Regions from separate parts of the Pseudomonas fulva genome, predicted to be linked through region 2. Evidence: riboswitches for the same ligand, from Rfam matches in the RefSeq annotation. Region 2 holds a riboswitch; each other region holds the start of a gene.
The links. A riboswitch is a leader RNA that binds a small molecule or an ion and turns the genes downstream of it on or off. The one in region 2 is predicted to bind cobalamin.
Positions count from the first base shown of each region.

Region 1: linked by a shared signal. The riboswitch ahead of cobO (cob(I)yrinic acid a,c-diamide adenosyltransferase) and the one ahead of K8U54_RS06285 (TonB-dependent receptor domain-containing protein) in region 2 are both predicted to bind cobalamin.
Region 3: linked by a shared signal. The riboswitch ahead of K8U54_RS09710 (CbtB domain-containing protein) and the one ahead of K8U54_RS06285 (TonB-dependent receptor domain-containing protein) in region 2 are both predicted to bind cobalamin.

Region 1 is NZ_CP082928.1:4,720,223-4,726,835, reverse strand. It holds gene bluB (5,6-dimethylbenzimidazole synthase) at 1-428, opposite strand, end outside; gene K8U54_RS21800 (cobyrinate a,c-diamide synthase) at 425-1,750, opposite strand; gene cobO (cob(I)yrinic acid a,c-diamide adenosyltransferase) at 1,747-2,382, opposite strand; cobalamin riboswitch at 2,512-2,736, opposite strand; gene K8U54_RS21790 (C40 family peptidase) at 2,806-3,333, opposite strand; gene K8U54_RS21785 (C40 family peptidase) at 3,469-4,104, opposite strand; gene K8U54_RS21780 (NAD-dependent deacylase) at 4,159-4,938, opposite strand; gene K8U54_RS21775 (DNA-3-methyladenine glycosylase I) at 4,938-5,657, opposite strand; gene ttcA (tRNA 2-thiocytidine(32) synthetase TtcA) at 5,681-6,505, opposite strand.
Region 2 is NZ_CP082928.1:1,386,213-1,392,825, reverse strand. It holds gene K8U54_RS06295 (helical backbone metal receptor) at 1-500, shown strand, start outside; gene K8U54_RS06290 (AI-2E family transporter) at 596-1,606, shown strand; gene K8U54_RS06285 (TonB-dependent receptor domain-containing protein) at 1,929-3,782, opposite strand; cobalamin riboswitch at 3,874-4,091, opposite strand; gene dxs (1-deoxy-D-xylulose-5-phosphate synthase) at 4,134-6,035, opposite strand; gene ispA ((2E,6E)-farnesyl diphosphate synthase) at 6,153-6,613, opposite strand, start outside.
Region 3 is NZ_CP082928.1:2,164,991-2,171,603, forward strand. It holds gene cobN (cobaltochelatase subunit CobN) at 1-885, opposite strand, end outside; gene cobW (cobalamin biosynthesis protein CobW) at 898-1,947, opposite strand; cobalamin riboswitch at 2,046-2,235, opposite strand; cobalamin riboswitch at 2,332-2,533, shown strand; gene K8U54_RS09710 (CbtB domain-containing protein) at 2,629-2,814, shown strand; gene K8U54_RS09715 (CbtA family protein) at 2,825-3,535, shown strand; gene K8U54_RS09720 (cobalamin biosynthesis protein) at 3,532-3,939, shown strand; gene cobM (precorrin-4 C(11)-methyltransferase) at 4,014-4,787, shown strand; gene K8U54_RS09730 (hypothetical protein) at 4,750-5,055, opposite strand; gene K8U54_RS09735 (PAS domain-containing sensor histidine kinase) at 5,057-6,613, opposite strand, start outside.

The sequences.
Region 1 (6,613 bases), 2.1 Mb from region 2:
GCCAGCCACAGGTTCTGGATGGCGCAGGACAGCGACGCCATGTCCATTTCCGGCAAGGTGCGCCGGCCGAAGACATGGGCGTCACGGCCCTCCATCAAGGCGGCCACCAGCACTTCGGCGCAGTCGCGAACGCCCTCGACCTTCAGGCGCATGAATTCATCGGAGCGCTCGCCCAGGGCCTCGGCGGTCAGCTGACGCTCGCGTTCGACCAACTGATAGATGTCCTCACGCAACGCCGGCCGGGTGATGCGGATAAAGCGCCACGGCTGCATCAGGCCGACACTGGGCGCCTGGTGCGCCGCCTCGAGCAACCGGGCGAGCAGTTCGGGCGCCACCTCGCCGCCGCTGAAATGGCGCATGTCGCGGCGCTCGGCGATGGCGCGGTAGACCGCGGCGCGCTCTTCGGCGCTGAAGGCGTGCTCGCTCATGGCCGCAGCAACGCCGCGGCGGCCGTCGGGTTCGACGGCAGATAGAAGTGGATATAAGAGGCGGTCAGGCGGCCGATCCGAAATACCGCCTCGCTGACCGGTTTGTCATTCGGACAATCGCCCAGGACCAGCGGCTGCGGCCCCGACTCCAGGCGCGAATGGTGGTAGCTGTGCCCACGCAGCACGCCCTCGGGCAGTGCCACGCGCTGCAAGGCCAGGGCGACCAGGCGCTTCTGCATCTGTGCATGGCCAGGCACCAGGCCGGCCAGTTCGGCGCGCTCGCCGGCGACGTCGCTCAGCGACTCGAGCAGGTACAGCATGCCGCCGCATTCGGCGAGCAGCGGCTTGCCGGCCTGCTGGTGCGCCCTGATGGCGTCGATCATCGGTCGATTGCCGCTCAGTGCCTGCAGGTGCAGTTCCGGGTAGCCGCCGGGCAGATAGAGGCTGTCCACCGCGGGTAGCGCTTCGTCCGCCAGCGGGCTGAAGCACACCAGGGTCGCGCCCATGCGCTCGAGCAGATCGAGATTGGCCTGGTAGATGAAGGCGAAGGATGCATCATGGGCCACGCCAATACGCACGCCTTCCAGAAGCGGTTCCAGTGGCGCCAGCGCGGGCGCCGCGAAGCTCACCGGCGGTGGCAGGGTGAGGGTCGCGGTCTGCTCGAGGGCATCGGCCGCGCTATCCAGGCGCACATCCAGGTCGGCCAGCTCGGCGGCCTGCACCAGGCCAAGGTGCCGGCTTGGCAACTCGATGGCCGCACTGCGCGGCAACGAGCCGTACCAGCGGATCGAGGCCGGCAGGCTGTCACGGATCAGGTCGTTATGGCGACCTGGATTGACCCGGTTGCCGAGCACGCCGGAGAAGGGCAGGTCCGGCTGGTAGCTGGCCAGGCCGACGGCCAGGGCGCCGAAGGTCTGGGCCATGGCCGAGCCGTCGATCACGCCAAGCACCGGCACGCCGAAACGACGCGCCAGGTCAGCTGCCGACGGCGAGCCGTCGAACAGCCCCATCACGCCTTCGATGAGAATCAGATCGGCCTCGCCCGCCGCTTCCCAGAGCAGACGCCGGCTCTCGGCCTCGCCGACCATCCACAGGTCCAGCTGGTAGACCGGGTTGCCACTGGCACGGGAGAGGATCATCGGGTCGAGAAAATCCGGCCCGCACTTGAACACCCGCACCCGCTTGCCCTGCCGGGTATGCAGGCGCGCCAGGGCGGCGGTGACGGTGGTCTTGCCCTGCCCCGAAGCGGGCGCGGCGATCACCAGGGCCGGGCAGCGCCGTGGCGCCCCAGGCTCGGCGTAAAGCGCGTCTACCGTGCTCAAAATTCCACGCCCTTCTGCGCCTTTACACCGGCCTTGAAGGCGTGTTTGACCAGGGTCATTTCGGTCACCGTATCGGCGGCCTCGAGCAACGCCGGCGGTGCGCCGCGGCCGGTGACCACCACGTGCTGCAGCTCCGGGCGCGACTCGATATCGCGCAGCACCAGATCCACATCCAGGTAGCCGTGCTTGAGGGCGATATTCAGCTCGTCCAGCACCACCAGGGCGATCTGCGGATCGTTCAGCAGGTGCCTGGCAACATCCCAGGCCAGGCGGGCCTTCTCGATGTCACGCTGGCGATCCTGGGTATCCCAGGTGTAGCCCTCGCCCATCACGTGGTAGCTGACTTCATCGGGAAAGCGGCGGAAGAAGTGCTCTTCGCCGGTGGCCATGCCGCCCTTGATGAACTGCACCACGCCCACCTTCAAGCCATGGCCCAGGGCCCGGGCGACCATACCGAAGGCCGAGCTGCTCTTGCCCTTGCCATTGCCGCTGTGCACCAGCAGCAAGCCGTATTCGTCCTGGGCCTGGGCGATCCTTTCGTCCATCAGCGCCTTCTTGCGCGCCATGCGGGCGTTATGGCGCGCGTCGCGCTCGGCCGATTCGCGGCTGGGGGATGGGGTCGATTCGCTCATGGGATCTCCTCGGCGCCAGCAAGCTCGCGCGGTTCGAGCACGTATGGGTGCTCGACGATAAAAACGATCACGCAGGAGCAGGCAGGGGCTGGCCCAGGGGCCGCGCACCGGCCGCGCCCACCGCGCAACCTAGGGAAAAAGCGACAGGCCGGTCTCCGGGCTTGCGAGCGCGCGTCCCTTGGGACACAGCGACCAACGCGCCTTCCCGTATCAGCGATACAGTGGCCAGAAGCGTGGTTGGACTCGTTTACCGTTGCGGGGGCAGCGTCGGCATTGCTCGCTTGGCAGCAGCGCACCGACTTCCCAGTTTCACCCCTGGCCGCGACCAGGGGCACCTGAAGCAGGCCGCAAAGGGTAAGGACTGACGGCATGAGCGTCAATCGCAGAGTCGCTTGTGTCGCGCGGCCTCGCGCGACGGCGTGCTCAGGGATGGCTGGCCAGTTCCACCGGAAAGACCCGCTTGGCTTCGATGTAGGTGCGCTGCCAGTAGCTGTTGCCAAGGCTGTCCAGGCGCACCGTGCCACCTGACGATGGCGCATGCACGAAGCGCCCTTCGCCGACGTAGATGCCGGCATGGCTGACCTGACGCCCACCATTGGTGGCGAAGAACACCAGATCGCCACTGCGCAGGGAGTCCCGGCCGATGGTCGGCGCACGCATGCTGATCAGCTCGCGGGTCGAGCGCGGCAGTCTGATGCCGGCGGCGTCACGGTACACGTAGCCGATCAGCCCGCTGCAATCGAAACCGCTGTCCGGCGTATTGCCGCCGTAACGATAGGGCGTGCCCACCAGGCCCAGCGCGCGGAACAGCACATCGTCCGCGCCCCCCTGGTAAACACCGGGTGCAGGCATGACCACGACGGGTTGCGGGGCAGGTACGGGCGCTCGGCTGGAACAGGCACTGAGCAGTGCTGCGAGCAGAAGGAAGGCGACGCGGATGGTGGCAGTCATGGACGGACGATCCTGGAGCCTGAATGCGCCCTACTCTGCCGTGTCCACAACCGCAGTGCAAGCTTTAGCTTTACACTGCAGTCGCTTGAAAACATTCGAATTGTTACCCGAGCATTCTGACCGGGCAACTCCTCATCAGTGTTGAGAGGCCAAATGCTCGGTCGGTGCCAATGCCAGAACGCGCTTGGCTTCGATGAAGGTGCGCTTCCAATAGCCATCGTCCAGGCTGTCGATACGCACGCCGCCGCTGCGACGGCTGGAGGAATGGATGAACTGATCGTCGCCCAGGTAGATGCCGGCGTGGCTGACGCGGCCGCGACCGGCCGTGCTGAAGAACACCAGATCACCCGGCTTCAGGGCCTTGCGATCGACCAGTGGCGCATCGATGTTGATCATGTCGCGCGTCGAGCGCGGCAGCTCCATCCCCAGTTCCTCGCGGAACAGGTACCCGATGAAGCCGCTGCAATCGAAGCCGGTTTTCACCGAGGTACCACCGAAGCGGTAGCGCGTGCCGATCAGGGAAATACCCTTTTCCAGAACGCTGTCCGCCAGTTGCGGCAACGCATAAGGCGCATGATTGGCGAAATCGACGACAGCGTCGTCTTCGCCGGCATCCTTGAGCTCCACGACAGGCGCAGCGACCACCGGCCTGGCAGGCAATGAAGCCTGGGCCTGAGGCGTATCGATCTGGGGTTGCGAGGTGTGGTTAGCGCAGGCGGCGAGAACCAGTGTGAGTGCGAGAGGCACGAGGGGTGCGAAGCGTTTGCGCATGGGCACGACCGTGGCATGAAAAATGAACAGCCGCGACTATGCCCGCGAACGGGCTCATTTGCAAATATTATGAGCAGCAATGTGACTCAGTAGTTCCGGGAAAACATCTAAGGCCCGTTCTTCCAGCCGCAAGTCAACCCATTCACTGACCCTGGTCTGCGACAAATTGACCTCCACCGTCACGCCTCCCGACCGGCGCGCTTGCAGCAGCGGCTCGGCTATATAAGGAAAGCTGGCGCTGGTGCCGGCACTGATCACCAGATCGAAACCCTTCGCCAACTGCCGTCGTAGACGCTCCAGGGCTGTGGACGGCAACATTTCCCCAAACAACGTCACCGGTGGGCGCAGCACACCGCCGCAGCTCGCGCACAGCGGTGGTAGCGGCCGCTGCAGATGCTCGGCCAACCGCTCGTCGGTTTGTCCGCATCGCTGGCAATAAAGCGGCGCCAATTCTCCGTGAATCTCGATCAGACGGTCCAGGGGGCTGCCGGCCAGGCGGTGGTATCCGTCGATATTCTGGGTCAGCACCCAGCACTCGGGCTTGATGGCCTGCAGTTCGGCGATCGCCTGGTGGCCGGCGTTCGGCTCGGCGCCCAGGCAGGCGCTGCCAAGCTGCGCCAGGTACTTCCAGCACAGCGCCGGATCGCCGCGCAGCATCTCGCCGGACATGGCCACCTCGATCGGCACGCCGTCATCGGTGTGGTCGTTGTAGAGGCCACCGATGCCGCGGTAGGTGGGCAAGCCGGAATCGGCGGAAATCCCTGCCCCGGTGATGATCAGGATGCGCTGCGCATCGATGAACGCCGACACCAGTCGCTGCAGCTGCGGCCGCATCAATGGTTGACCGTGTGGGCCAGCATCACCGAAAGCTGGCACAGGGGCCGACCACTTTCCGCATGCCACTGATTGAATGCTGCCTGAACCGCTGCGCGGTCTCGCTGGCTATTAGGCACCTTGTCGACGATCTTCTGCGCCTTGAGGGCGGCGACCATGTCATCGCTGGGGATGAAGGTGTCCTTGCCGACCATGCGCAGAAAGCGCGGCGCGGAAAGCCCGCCGAGCTGGGTGCCCTGCTTGGCCAGCCAGTGCCAGAGGCCGACGATATCGGTCACCGGCCAGTCGGCGATCAGCGCGCCAAAGGCGAAGCCGGGCTTGGGCGCGGCGGCCTTTCCCACAGCCGCCGGGCCGGTGAGCGCACCGTGCTCCACATCAAGAATGAACTGCGCATTGCGCGGCACGCTCTTGAGCTTACCCAGGTGGCGAATCAGCCGGGCATCCTGCATCAGTCGCTCCAGGCGCTCACCACCCATCAGCACGACCTTTTCCGGGTCGAAGCCGAAGAACACCTCCTCGAAGGCCGGCCACTTGGCGTCGACCAGGCTGTGCTTGAGGCCGGCCCTGAAGATGCGCAGGCTCATGATCGACAGGTAGCGATCGTTACCCAGCGCGCGCAGCTTCTTGTCCGAAACCGGCTGCGGCAGACGCGCCTCGAGCGCCTCGACCGAGCCGAAGCGGTTCACGCAGTACTCATGCAGCCATCGATAATCATGCATCGCTTGTGGTCAGCCCTCGAAAATTACAGGTTCATCACATTGAGAAAACGCGGCGTGGCCTGCTCGTCGATCTTCAGGCTGGTGAAATCGAACAGGTTGCGGTCAGCCAGCTGCGAAGGCACCACGTTCTGCAGGGCGCGGAACATGATTTCGGTACGGCCCGGCGACTTGCGCTCCCACTCCTGCAGCATGTCCTTGACCACCTGGCGCTGCAGGTTTTCCTGGGAGCCGCACAGGTTGCACGGGATGATCGGAAATTCCTTGAGCGTGCTGTAGGCCTCGATATCCGCCTCGCTGCAATAGGCCAGCGGGCGAATCACCACGTTGCGACCGTCGTCGGCACGCAGCTTGGGCGGCATGGCCTTGAGGGTGCCACCGTAGAACATGTTGAGAAAGAAGGTCTCGAGGATGTCGTCCCGGTGGTGACCGAGGGCCATCTTGGTCGCGCCGATCTCGTCGGCGAAGGTGTACAGGGTGCCGCGGCGCAGGCGCGAGCACAGCGAGCAGGTGGTCTTGCCTTCCGGGATCTTTTCCTTGACCACCGAATAGGTGTCCTTTTCGACGATGTGGTACGCCACACCGATGGACTCCAGATAGGCTGGCAGCACATGCTCGGGAAAGCCCGGCTGCTTCTGGTCCATGTTCACCGCGACGATCTCGAAGTTGATCGGCGCGACCTTCTGCAGGTACAGCAGGATGTCGAGCATGGTGTAGCTGTCCTTGCCACCGGACAGGCAGACCATGACCTTGTCGCCCTCCTCGATCATGTTGAAGTCGGCGATGGCTTCGCCGGCCTGCCGACGCAGGCGTTTTTGCAGCTTGTTCTGATTGACCGAGAGGGTGCCCATGGCGCGCAAGAATCCGCTATAAGTACTGAAGCCGCGCATTTTACCCAGAAAACGAGGCGCACCCCAGCCACAAAACGGCTAACTGTCGGCACGCCGATAAAACCGTCC
Region 2 (6,613 bases):
TTCCCATGCTGGTGCTCGAGCCCCATTCGCTGGACGAACTGGCCGGGCAGTTCCTGCTGATCGGCGAGCGGCTCGGTCGGCCGCAGGCGGGGCGTCGCCTGCATGATCGCTTCGTCGCAGGGCTCGAGGCGTTACGGGCGCGTTATAGGCGTGATGAACCGTTGCCAGTGTTCTATCAGGTGTGGGACGCACCGCTCTATACCGTCGGCGGCGGGCAGATCATCAGTGATGCCCTGCAGGTATGCGGGGCGCGCAATGTGTTTGCCGACCTCCGGCTGCCCGCGCCGCAGGTCAGTGTGGAGGCGGTGCTGCAGCGTGACCCGGCGCTGATCCTTGCCGGTGATGCGCGCCAGCTGCAGGCCTGGACGCGCTGGCCGCAGCTGCGCGCCGTGCGTCTCGCGCAACTGCGCGTACTGCCGGACAAGGGCCTGGAGCGGCCAAGCTTCCAGATGCTCGCCGCCACGGCCCGGCTTTGCGAGGTGCTGGCGACGGCCAGGTGATCGCCGTCAAGGCTTGCACTCGGGGTGTGCGATGACACTGGTAAAGCGCGCCGCCAACTGGCAGATTGGACGCCTTCCGGTTCATTGCAGACGTTATGAAAGCCCCCGTATCCCCCTGGTTTTCCCCTGCCAGCGCCTTGATCGTTGGTGCCGCGCTCCTGCTGGTCTTTCCCCTGAAACTGCTGCCCAGCCTGCTGGCCGGTCTGCTGGTGTTCGAACTGGTCAACCGCCTGGCGCGGCCGATGCAGCGTCTGCTGGCGGGTCATATGGGCCGTGTGCTGGCGGTTGGCGTGCTCAGCGTGCTGGTGATCGCCGTGCTCGGGCTGCTCTTCGCCGGCGCCTTCTCATTGCTGATGCACGAGCTCAACAACCCGGGGCGGATGATGGGCAAGCTGCTCGGCGTGGTCGACCGCGCCCGCGAGCAGTTGCCCGAAGCGCTGGTGGCCTATTTGCCGGCCAACGTCGACGATATCCGCGTCGCGCTGCACGACTGGCTGCGCGGGCACATCAGCGAGCTGCAACTGCTCGGCAAGGGCGCCGTGCACATGTTCGTCACCGTGCTGATCGGCATGATCCTCGGCGCGGTGATCGCCCTGCAGAGCGTGCCCGAGCCTGATCAGCTCAAGCCCCTGGCCGGCGCGCTGCTGACCCGCGTGCAGCGCTTCGTCGAGGCGTTTCGCAATATCGTCTTCGCGCAGATCAAGATTTCCCTGCTCAACACCACCTTCACCGGCATCTTCCTGATGGGCGTGCTGCCGCTGTTCGACGTGCACCTGCCGCTGACCAAGACGCTGATCGCGATCACCTTCGTGGCCGGCCTGTTGCCGGTGGTCGGCAACCTGATCTCCAACACCGCGATCTTCGTGGTCGGCCTGTCGCTGTCCATCTGGGTGGCGCTGGGCGCACTGGCCTATCTGATCGTCATCCACAAGGTCGAATACTTCCTCAACGCACGCATCGTCGGTGGGCAGATCAAGGCGCGGGCCTGGGAGCTGTTGCTGGTGATGCTGGTGTTCGAGGCCGCCTTCGGCATCGCCGGGCTGGTGGCCGCGCCGGTCTACTACGCCTACGTGAAGAGCGAGCTCAAGGCACAGGGCTGGGTGTGATCATGTCGGCTGGATCGCCCCCGCAGCGTCTAAACGGATCGGGGTGATCCATCGACCGGGTAGGTGCCGCTTGCGGGCCACTTACTGACTCAGGCCTCCATGCTCTTCGACGAGGCGCCACGAGCAGTGATGGCAGAAAGGCAAAAGCGGCAATCGATGCGGTACCTGTGGGAGCGGGCGGGGGCGCCCAGTCCATGCCCGCGAAAAATCACGGGCATGGCCCGTTCCCACAGGATAGGGGAACGGCCGCTTCCGCCACTCTGCCGCCAATTCATCGGGATACGGATTCGGGTTTGCCAGTGGACAAGTGCGTGAACGGTCCTCAGAGGGCCGGGGCCCAGGTCAGTGACAGCAGGGCCGTGCGGCCTTCCTCGCGGTATTCGCTGTAGTTCGTCACGGGCCAGCTTCCATGACTGTACTGGGCGCGGCCGTAACCTTTGTCCAGCACGTTGTCCACCTTCAGGCCCAGCGCCAGCTCCGGTGTCGCCTGCCAGTTGCCGCGCAGGCCAAGCAGCCCATGGCCGGCGATCCCGCGCTGATTGTCGACGTCGTCGTAGGTACGGCTGACCGCCTGCCAGGTGGCGCCGAATGACCAGTCGCCGAACTGGCGATCCATGTCCAGGCTCAGGGTGCGCTTGGCGCGGCGATTCAATAGCTTGCCGGTGCTGCGGTCGCGCGGATCGATCAGGCTCAGGCCGAGGGCGGCCTGCCAGCCCAGCAGTTCATGCTGCAGGCTGCCTTCGAAGCCGTTGATGCGCGCCTTGTCGAGGTTCTCGGCGGGCCAGCCGCTGATCGCATCACGCAGGTCGGTACGGTACACCGAGGCTTGCAGCGCCGTGCGCTCGGCTACCTGGCTGCGCCACTGCAACTCGTAGGATTTGGAGGTCTCCGGCTGCAGGTCCGGGTTGCCGCCACCTGGCCAGTAGAGGTCGTTGAAAGTCGGCGCGCGGAAGCCCTCTGCGTAGGAGAAGATCAGCTCGTTGCGCGCATCGAGCTGGTAACCCAGGGCCGCGCTTACCGTGTTGGCGCTGCCGAACTGTTGGTTCTTCTCGTGGCGCAGGCCCAGTTCGGTATTGAAGCGCTCGCCGCGGTAACGGTGCTGCGCGAGCAGGGCGTGGTTCCAGCGGCTGTCCTCGGCGTAGGCGGTATTGCTGTTGAGCCGTTCCTGGTAGCCATCGGCGCCGAGCAGCAGGCTGTGGCCGTTGCCCAGGTCGAGGGTGTTGAGCCAGGCCAGGCTGTCGCGGTAGGTGTTGAAGGGGCTGCTGGCGGGCACGTCATCGAAACGCTCGACGGAGCGGTTCTCGCTGTGGCCGACTTCCAGGCGGCTTTTCCAGTCAGGCAGCAACTGGGCGTCGAGGAACCCGGAGTAGCTGGTCAGCTGATAGTCGGCGTACGGGTAGGCGCCTTCCCAGCCACCGTCGTATTCGCTCTCGCCGCGCTGGTCGAGCACGCTGAAGCCGGCTTCCAGCGTTTCGCTGAAACGGTGGCTGAGGTTGGCGCTCAAGGCGTTGTTGCGGTAGGCGTCGCGGTCGCTGTCCGGCGCCACGGGGGCATGGGTGCGATTGATGCCGCGGGTGTCGTCGGCGCTCAGGCCGAGGTTGAAACGAGTGTCGGCATCGCCACCGGACAGGCCCAGGCTGCGTTCCCAGCTGTGGTTCGACCCATAGCCGACGCGCAGGCGCGGGTTGAGCCCTTCGCCCGTAGCCCGACGGGTGAAAATCTGCACCACACCGCCAATCGCATCGGCACCGTGAATGGCCGAGCGTGAGCCGCGCAACACCTCGACACGTTCGATCTGCTCGACATTCAGGTATTCCAGCGGCGCGCCACCAGCAGAGGCCGAGCCGATGCGCTGGCCGTCGACCAGCACCAGGCTCTGTGCGGTCTTGGTGCCGCGAATGTACAGGCCACTGGTGCTGCCGCGGCCACCGGCGCGGGTCACCTGCACCCCCGGCACCCGGCTCAGCAGGTCGAGCACGCTGCCGGGCTGCAGGCGCTCGATGTCGGCGCGGGTGAATACCGTGGTGGGCGTGCTGCTCTGTTCGCGCGGCTGCACGTCTCGGTTGCCGGTTACCACGGTCTCCGAGAGCTTGAGCGCCTCGTCGTAGCTCGTGGTGGCCGCGAGTGCCAGGCCTGGCGACAGGGCGCAGGCGAGCATCAGGTGAAGCTGTTTCATGGTGGGTGTCCTCGCAGGTCGGCAGACTTTCGAGGAGGGCGAGCGCAAGCGCAGCGCACGCTGACGCCTGACGGTGGTGCCCTCCGCAACACGCGTCTCGTCCTGCAAGGCCGGTATCCGGGCTTTCGACCGGCAACCGCTCGCCTTCCCGGTAGGCCCAGTGGCGGTTGAGCGGCTGTGCAATCGGCTGATTGCGGTCGATTACCGTTGCGGGGGCAGCATCGGCTTGGCGCGCGTAGCGAGCGCACCGACTTCCCGTTTAACGCGCGGCGTGGCAGCGCCGCGGGCACCTGGCAGGAGGTGAACGAGGCGTACCTTAGAAGGTGACTGCATGAAATACAAGCAAGTCGGTCAGGCTCTGCTTGAGCCTTTCTCAAGACGCTGACGCACGGCCGCTTCGATGCCGGCTTCGTCCAGGCCGCACTCGGCGAGCATCTGGTCGGGACGGGCGTGCTCGACATAGCTGTCGGGCAGGCCCAGGTGCAGCATCGGCTTGAGCGTGCCCTGGCTGGCGAGGAATTCGCTGACGGCGCTGCCGGCGCCGCCCATCACGCTGTTTTCCTCGATGGTCACCAGCAGGTCGTGGCTGGCGGCCAGTTCGCTGACCAGCGCTTCGTCGAGGGGTTTGACGAAGCGCATGTCGACCACCGTGGCGTCCAGGGTTTCGCCGACGCGCAGGGCCTCACTCAGCTGCACACCGAACACCAGCAGGGCCACGCCGGCGCCCTGGCGACGCACCACGCCCTTGCCGATCGGCAGCGGCGTGAGTTCGCGGTCGATGGTGGCGTTCGGGCCGCTGCCGCGGGGGTAACGCACCGCCGCCGGGCCAGTGAACTGGTAGCCGGTGGTGAGCATGTGGTGCAGCTCGTTCTCATCGCTCGGCGTCATGATCAGCATGCCGGGGATGCAGCGCAGGTAAGAGAGGTCGAAGCTGCCCGCGTGGGTCGGGCCGTCTTCGCCGACCAGGCCGGCGCGGTCGATGGCGAACAGCACGTCGAGGTTCTGCACCGCGACATCGTGGATCAGCTGGTCGTAGGCGCGCTGCAGGAAGGTCGAGTAGATCGCCACCACCGGCTTGGCGCCTTCACAGGCCATGCCGGCGGCCAGCGTCACCGCGTGCTGCTCGGCGATGGCCACGTCGAAGTATCGATCCGGGTGGCGTTCGCTGAAGGCCACCAGGTCCGAGCCTTCCTTCATGGCCGGGGTGACCGCCATCAGGCGTTCGTCATGGGCGGCCATCTCGCACAGCCACTGGCCGAACACGCTGGAGTATTTCGGGCCGGACGGCGCCTTCACCTTGGCCGGCGCGTTGATCGGCTCCAGCTTGGTAATGGCGTGGTAGACGATCGGGTCGACCTCGGCTGGCGCGAAGCCCTTGCCCTTCTTGGTGACCACGTGGAGGAACTGCAGGCCCTCCAGGTCGCGCATGTTGCGCAGGGTGGCCAGCAGGGTCGGCAGGTCGTGGCCGTCGATGGGGCCGATGTAGTTCCAGCCCAGCTCTTCGAACAGGGTGCCGGAGACCAGCATGCCCTTGGCGTGCTCTTCGGTCTTGCGGGCGATTTCCCAGGCGCCGGGCAGCTTGGACAGCACCTTCTTGCTGCCTTCGCGCACGTTGGCGTAGGTGCGGCTGGAGAGAATCTTGGCCAGGTAGTTGGACAGACCGCCGACGTTCTTGGAGATCGACATGTCGTTGTCGTTGAGTACCACCAGCATGTTGGCCTTCACGTCGGCAGCGTGGTTGAGCGCTTCGAAGGCCATGCCGGCGGTCAGCGCGCCGTCGCCGATCACCGCCACCGACTTGCGCTTGCTGCCCTGGCGCTGGGCGGCGATGGCCATGCCCAGTGCGGCGCTGATCGAGGTGCTGGAATGACCGACGCCAAAGGTGTCGTACTCGCTTTCCGAGCGACGCGGGAAGGCAGCGATGCCGTCCTTCTGGCGCAGGGTGCCCATGCGCTCGCGGCGGCCGGTGAGGATCTTGTGCGGGTAGGCCTGATGGCCGACGTCCCACACCAGGCGGTCGTCGGGCGTATCGAAGACGTAGTGCAGGGCGACGGTCAGCTCGATCACCCCGAGGCCGGCACCGAAATGCCCGCCGGTCTGGCCGACCGTGTAGAGCAGGTACTGGCGCAGTTCATCCGCCAGGGTTTCCAGCTCGGCTTCGCCAAGGCGGCGCAACTCATCCGGCGTGTTGGCGCGGTCGAGCAGCGGCGTCAGCGGGCGTTCGCGGGGAATCTCGTGGAAAGTCGTCGGCATCAGGCGAGTCGTTATAGGAATTCAAAATAGTGGGGCAGTCTACCTGATGCGATGACCCTAGCCCAAGGGAGGACTTGGGCGTGGTTGCCGCAGCAGCGATGTCAGATAGACAGCGGTTCAGTTGCGCCGTTCGACGATATAACGCGCCAGCTCGCGCAACGGTTCGGCGGCATCACTGAACGGCTGCAGCGCTTGCAGCGCCTGGTCGCGCAGTTCCAGGGCGTAGGCCTTGGCCGCGGCCATGCCGAGCAGAGCGGGGTAGGTGGGCTTGTCGTTCGCCTGGTCCTTGCCCTGGGTCTTGCCCAGGGTCGCGGTATCGCTTTCCACGTCGAGGATGTCGTCCTGCACCTGGAAGGCCAGGCCAACGGCACGGGCGTAGGTGCTAAGCGCCGCCAGGGCTTGTTCATCGGCACGACCGCTGGCCAGGGCGCCGAGGCGCACGCTGGCTTCGATCAGCGCACCGGTCTTGTGGCGATGCATGGTTTCCAGTGCCGGTTGCTGCAATTGCTGGCCCACCGAGCCGAGGTCGATGGCCTGGCCACCGACCATGCCGGCCGGGCCTGCCGCATCGGCCAGGG
Region 3 (6,613 bases), 780 kb from region 2:
GTCCAGCGCGCAGAGCGCCTGCAGCACTGGCACGTCACGGCGGAATGGCCGCGCCTGGGGCGACTCCGGGTTGGACTGGGCGAAGCCGGTGGTGTTGATGATCAGACTGGCGCCCGCGTCGTCGAGCCAGTCCTCGACCTGGGCCAGGCAGGCCGCCTCCTTGAGGCTGGCCACCGCGATGGGCAGCGGGTTGAGGCCCTGGGCCTGCAGGCGCTGGCAGAAGGTATCGACGAAGGCGGTGTTGGCCGCCTGCACATGGGTGCGATAGAACAGCAAGGCGGCAACCGGTGCATCCGCTCGCCAGTCGCCGCGCCAGTCCTGCAGCGAGGCATTGCCGATACGCGGGTGATAGAGGCCAACCCGCGGCAGCGGGTGCGGCGGCTGCCAGCCGTAGTCCCGGCCCAGGTAACGGTCGGCGATGCAGTTGAAGAACTGCCGCGCGTTATCCACACCGCCCTGGCGCAGGTACTGCCACAGGCGTTCGGCATCGTCGGCGGTCACGTTGCCCAGCGCCGTGAGCTCGGGGTCGGGGTTATCGCAACCCGGCACCAGGATCAGCGTCTTGCCCTGCCCTGCCAGCTCCACCAGCCGCTCGATGCCGTAGCGCCAGTAGCTGACGCCGCCGTGCACGGAAATCATGATCACCTTGGCGTGCCGGAGCACCTGCTCGACATAGAAGTCCACCGAGGCGTTGTTGCCCAGCTGCGCCGGGCTGGCCAGGCGCAGGCTGGGGTAATCCTCGGGCAGATGGCGGGCGACTTCGGCCAGCAACGACAGGTGCGAATCACCGGTGCACAGCACCACCAGCTCGGCGGGGGTCTGGCCGAGGTCGGCGATGCTGTCGGCCGGCAGCGACTGGCCGGGCTGGGTACGCAGCAGGTGCATGACGGGCGCCGGTTACGCCAGCGCCGCTTTCAGCTCGGCCGTGATGGCCGTGTGATCGAGTTCCTGGCCGATCACGATCAGGCGGGTCACCCGCGCTTCATCGGGCTTCCAGGCGCGGTCGAAGTGCTTGTCGAAGCGTTGACCAACGCCCTGCAGCAGCAATCGCATGGGCTTGTTCGGCACGGCGACGAAGCCTTTCACGCGCAGAATGCCGTGTTTGCCGACGACCTCTTTCAGGGCGTTCAACAGGCGCGCCTCGTGTGCTTCCGGTAGTTCCACGTGGAACGAGTCGAATTCGTCGTGATCGTGATCGTCGTCTTCATCGTCGTGGTGGGTGCGACGGCCCTCGATATGCAGCTCGGTCTCGCTGTTCAGGCCCAGCAGCACATCGAGCGGCAGCGAGCCGCCATGGGCCTCGACCACCTTGACCGCCGGCGGCAGCTCCTCGGCCACTTCGGCGCGCACCGCGGCCAGCGCCTCGGCATCGAGCAGGTCGGCCTTGTTGAGGATCACCAGGTCGGCGCTGGCCAGTTGGTCGGCGAACAGCTCGTGCAGCGGCGATTCGTGATCGAGGTTGGGGTCGAGCTTGCGCTGGGCATCGACCTGATCGGGGAAGGCGGCGAAGGTGCCGGTTGCCACGGCCGGGCTGTCGACCACGGTGATCACCGCATCGACGGTGCAGGCGTTGCGGATTTCCGGCCAGTTGAAGGCCTGCACCAGAGGCTTGGGCAGGGCCAGGCCGCTGGTTTCGATGAGGATATGGTCGAGATCGCCGCGGCGCTCCACCAGCTCGCGCATCACCGGGAAGAACTCTTCCTGCACGGTGCAGCACAGGCAGCCGTTGGCCAGTTCATAAACCCGGCCGTTGGCTTCTTCCTCGCTGCAGCCGATGGAGCACTGCTTGAGAATCTCACCGTCGATGCCCAGCTCGCCGAATTCGTTGACGATCACCGCGATGCGCCGGCCCTCGGCGTTTTCCAGCATGTGGCGCAGCAAGGTGGTCTTACCGGCACCGAGAAAGCCGGTGACGATGGTGACGGGAAGTTTGGCGAGCGTTTTCATGGTGGCCCCTGGCGTCTGCAGAAACGGCGAGCGGGCAATAGGATGGCAGGCACGAGCAGGGCTCACGCGAAGGCATCACCGGATCACCCCGCCCGGTTGTCGAAAGCGTTATCGAGGCAGGTCTCCTGGCTGGCAGGTCATGGCACGCGGCCGGCCTTCCCGGTCTCCCAGTGGCGATTGGCGACGCACTCGCTGCTTACAGTTGCGGGGGCAGCCACGGCGATCCGTGTTCCCTCTTGAACCTGTTAGAAGCCTTCTGAACAGGTTTCCTCTCCATGGCGACCCATGGAGAACCTCGAAGACCGCAAGGCTACGCAGAGCCTGGGTAACGGTCAATCGCGGCGCGACCTGCAGCATATTGACGCTCTGGCCGCTTCGTGGTGTTCTTGCCCGGTTGTTTCAGGTGTCTCACGCCGCCGCGCGTGAGGTGAAACGGGAAGCCGGTTAGAGTCCGGCGCTGCCCCCGCAACGGTAAGCGAATGCCAGGATCGTTTTGGCCACTGTGCACACGCATGGGAAGGCCGATCCCTATCGCCGCAAGGCGATCGTCGTGAGCCCGGAGACCGGCCTGAATCCTCTGTTTGGCAACCCGCGGTGGGCGGGCACGCGCCGATCGCTGCCTGCTCGTGCGGGCTGTCTCGCCGTGTCCTGCTGTGCCGTTTACCCCTGAGGTCTACGATCATGTCCAGCAGTGTCCTTTCTGATTCCAGCGCCTCTGCGCTCCCCCTGTCGCAACGTATCCTGCTCGCCGTTGGCAGCTGCGTGCTGGGCGCCGTGCTGATCTTCTTCGCCGGCTTCTCCGAGGTCGAAGCCCTGCACAACGCCGCTCACGATACCCGGCATAGCGCCGCGTTCCCCTGCCACTGAGGGCACCAGAATGATCAAGCGTATCGCCCGGACCGCCGGGTTCGCCGGCCTGCTCGCCGCCATCGTGCTGACCCTGCTGCAGAGCCTGTGGGTAACCCCTTTGATCCTGCAGGCGGAAGGCTTTGAGATCGCTGAGCCGGCAGTTATCGAACAGAGCCATGACGCCACCGCAGCCCACGACCATGGCGCGAGCGGCCATAGCCACGACGGCGAAGCCTGGGCCCCGGAAGACGGCTGGCAGCGCCTGTTATCCACAGGCCTGAGCAACCTGGTCGTCGCCGTCGGCTTCGCGCTGATGCTCGCCGGTCTGTTCACTCTGCGTGCCCCCGAGAAAACCTGGCATGGCCTGCTCTGGGGCCTGGCGGGTTTCGCCACCTTCGTACTGGCACCCTCCAGCGGCCTGCCGCCGGAACTGCCAGGCACTGCCGCGGCGGACCTGCTGCTGCGCCAGTACTGGTGGATCGGCACCGCGGCCTCGACCGCCGCCGGCCTGGCGCTGCTGGCATTCGGCGGCAACGGGATGCTGCGCATTCTCGGTGTGGCGATTCTCGCCCTGCCCCACCTGCTCGGCGCGCCGCAGCCTGAAGCCCATGAAAGCCTGGCGCCCGAAGCGCTGGAGCATCAGTTCATCCTCGCCTCGCTGCTGACCAACGCGGTTTTCTGGGCCGCCCTGGGCCTGACTGCCGCCTGGTTCCATGGCCCTGGGCGCCAGCCGCAGTGAATGAACGGCCCATCCTCGTCGCCGGCCTGGGTTGCCGGCGCGAGTGCTCGCGCGATGAGCTGCTGGCCTTGCTCGACAGCACCCTGGCCGAGCAGGGCTCGAGCACGGCCGAGCTGACGGCCCTGGCCAGCAGCGCCCACAAGGCGGCTGAACCTGGCCTGCAGCTGCTGGCCGCGCACCTGAACCTGCCGATCCACTTCCTGCCCGCCGAGGTGCTGGCGGGTTACCATGGGCGCCTGACCGAGACCTCGGCCAAGGCGTTGCAGCTGACCGGCACGCCAGGCGTCGCCGAAGCCAGCGCCCTGGCCCTGGCCGAGCAGCTGAGCGGCCGACCCGCTCGCCTGTGGATAACCAAGCGCAAGAGCGCTGCCGCCACCCTGGCCGTAGCCCGAGTCGATGGGTAGGGATCACGCCCTGTCGAGCCACCGGGATTTTCATCGGTCGATACAAGACGCCGCCACCCATATTCAGGAACCCCATGACCGTCTACTTCATTGGCGCCGGCCCCGGCGACCCCGAGCTGATCACCGTCAAGGGTCAGCGCCTGATCCGCAGCTGCCCGGTGATTCTCTACGCCGGCTCGCTGGTGCCCGGGGCGGTGCTCGACGGCCACCAGGCCCATCAGGTGATCAATACCGCCGAATTGTACCTGGATGAAATCGTCGCCCTGCTGCACGCCGCCCACGCCCGTGGCGAGGACGTGGCGCGGGTGCATTCCGGCGACCCGTCGCTGTATGGCGCCATCGGCGAGCAGATTCGTCACCTGCGCGCGCTGGGCATCCCCTTCGAGATCATTCCCGGCGTGACGGCCACGGCCGCCTGCGCGGCGCTGCTGGAAAGCGAGCTGACGCTGCCCGAGGTGTCACAGACGGTGATCCTCACCCGCTACGCCAGTAAGTCGCCGATGCCGGCCGGCGAGCAGCTGCAAGATCTCGCCCGCCACGGCGCGACCATGGCCATCCACCTGGGCGTTCAGCACCTGGCAAAGATCGTCACCGAGCTGCTGCCGCACTACGGCGCCAACTGCCCCATCGCGGTGGTGCACCGCGCCAGCTGGCCGGATCAGGACTGGGCGATCGGCACCCTGGCGGATATCGAGGCGAAGGTCAGCGCCAGGGGCTTCAAACGTACCGCGCTGATTCTCGTCGGCCAGGTACTGGGCGCGGAGGACTTCGCCGACTCGGCGCTCTACCGCGAAGGCCACCGCCACCTGTTCAGGACAGGCGCTGCAGACGATACAGGCTCTCGCTGACCTGGCCGCGGTTGTCGGCAATGGCGATCTGCGCGCCCTGACGGGCAAGGCGCTCATTAAGGTCGCTGGCGTACAGCTGCTTGAGGAAGGTCGGGTAATCGAGCGCCCCATGCTGGCCGAACAACCAGGCATGCAGTGCGGGCAGATGAAAGCTCCACGCCCCTTCATGGCAATCGAAACCGGCCTCGCGCAGCCGTACGATCAGTTGCTGATCACCCTGCAGCACAGCCGCGCAATAGGCATACAGCGTATCCAGCCATTTGCTCATATCAGTTGGCGACCACCGGCAGTTCGATACGGAAACAGGCCCCGCCTTGCTGATTGCTCACGCTCAGCTTGCCGCCCATCTGGTTGACCAGGCCGTAGCTGACCGACAGCCCCAGGCCGGTGCCCTTGCCCACCGGTTTGGTGGTGAAGAAGGGGTCGAATACCCGATCCAGCAACAGCGGGTCGATGCCGCCGGCGTTGTCCTGAACCTGCACGATCACCTTGTCGTCCTCGCGGTCACTGCGCAGCAGGATACGGGGCTCCAGTTCCGGATGCTTGTCCCGGGCGCTGAGCAGCGCGTCCTTGGCATTGACCAGCAGGTTGATGATCACCTGCTCGAGCTGGTCGGCATGCCCGCGCACCGGGGGCGTACCGCACAGCTCCAGGGTCAGGTCGATGTCACGGACCAGTTCGCCCTCGCGGATCAGGGTCACGGCGCCCTCGATGGCATCGTCCGGGCTGAACAGGTCGTCCTCAACCTCGGAGCGCCGCCCGAAAATGCGCATATGGTTGATGATCTTCGCGGCACGGGTGATCTGCTGCTCGATACGCCCCAGCTTGTTCTTCAGGTACTCGGGGTTGGCCGAGCCGTTTTCCACGCCCTTGAGGGTGTTGGTCAGGGCGATGCGCATGACGTTGAGCGGCTGGTTGATCTCGTGGGCCAGCCCCGTGGCCATCTCGCCCAGCACCGCCATCTTGGCGCTCTGGTTGAGCATCTGCCGGGCCTTCTGCAGCTCGGTATCGTCGCGGCCGACGGCCTGCACCTCGAGCAACTTGCCCTGCTCGTCGAACACCCCGCGCTCGGACAGCACCCACCAGATGTGCTCGCGGCCGGGCAGGTCCATGCGCACCAGCGCCGTGCCGACCGGCTCGTCAGGTGTCAGTTGGCGGTGGCGCTCGCGAAACTGGGTCAGCTCCTGGGCCGACAGGTAGCTGGCCAGGCTGGTGCCCGGCAGGTTTTCCTGGCGGATGCCCAGGTACTGGGCCAGCGGCCGGTTGGCGTAGACCAGGGTGAGGTCGGGGCGATAGCGACAGATGATCGCCGGCGAGTCCTCGACCAGGATGCGGTAGCGCTCCTCGCTCTCGCGCACCCGTTCGGCGGCCAGGGCGGCATCGGTCACGTCCAGGCACAGGCCGACTGCCTCGATGGGGATGCCCCGCTCGTCACGCAGCAGCTTGGCCTCGTCCTGCAGCCAGTGGTAACGGCCATCGCGGTCGAGCAGCCGGTAACGGCAGCTGGCCACGCCCTGGCTGAGCAGGCTGCGGGTGTGGGCGAAGTAGATGTCGCGGTCATCGGGGTGGATGAAGTCGGCCACGCTGCGCTGCACGAAGTCGTCCAGCGTCCAGCCCAGCAACGCACTGCAGCTGTCGCTGCAGAACACCGGCACGAAGGCGCCGTCGTCGTAGCGATTCACATAGATCACCGCCGGCGCACTGGCGACCAGGCTCTTCAAGCGCGTGGTGGCGGCGTCGGCCTCGACCTCCTTGAGCTTCATGTCGTTGATGTCCAGCACCGCGCCGACGATACGCCGCTGGCCATTGGCGTTGAGGATGCGCGT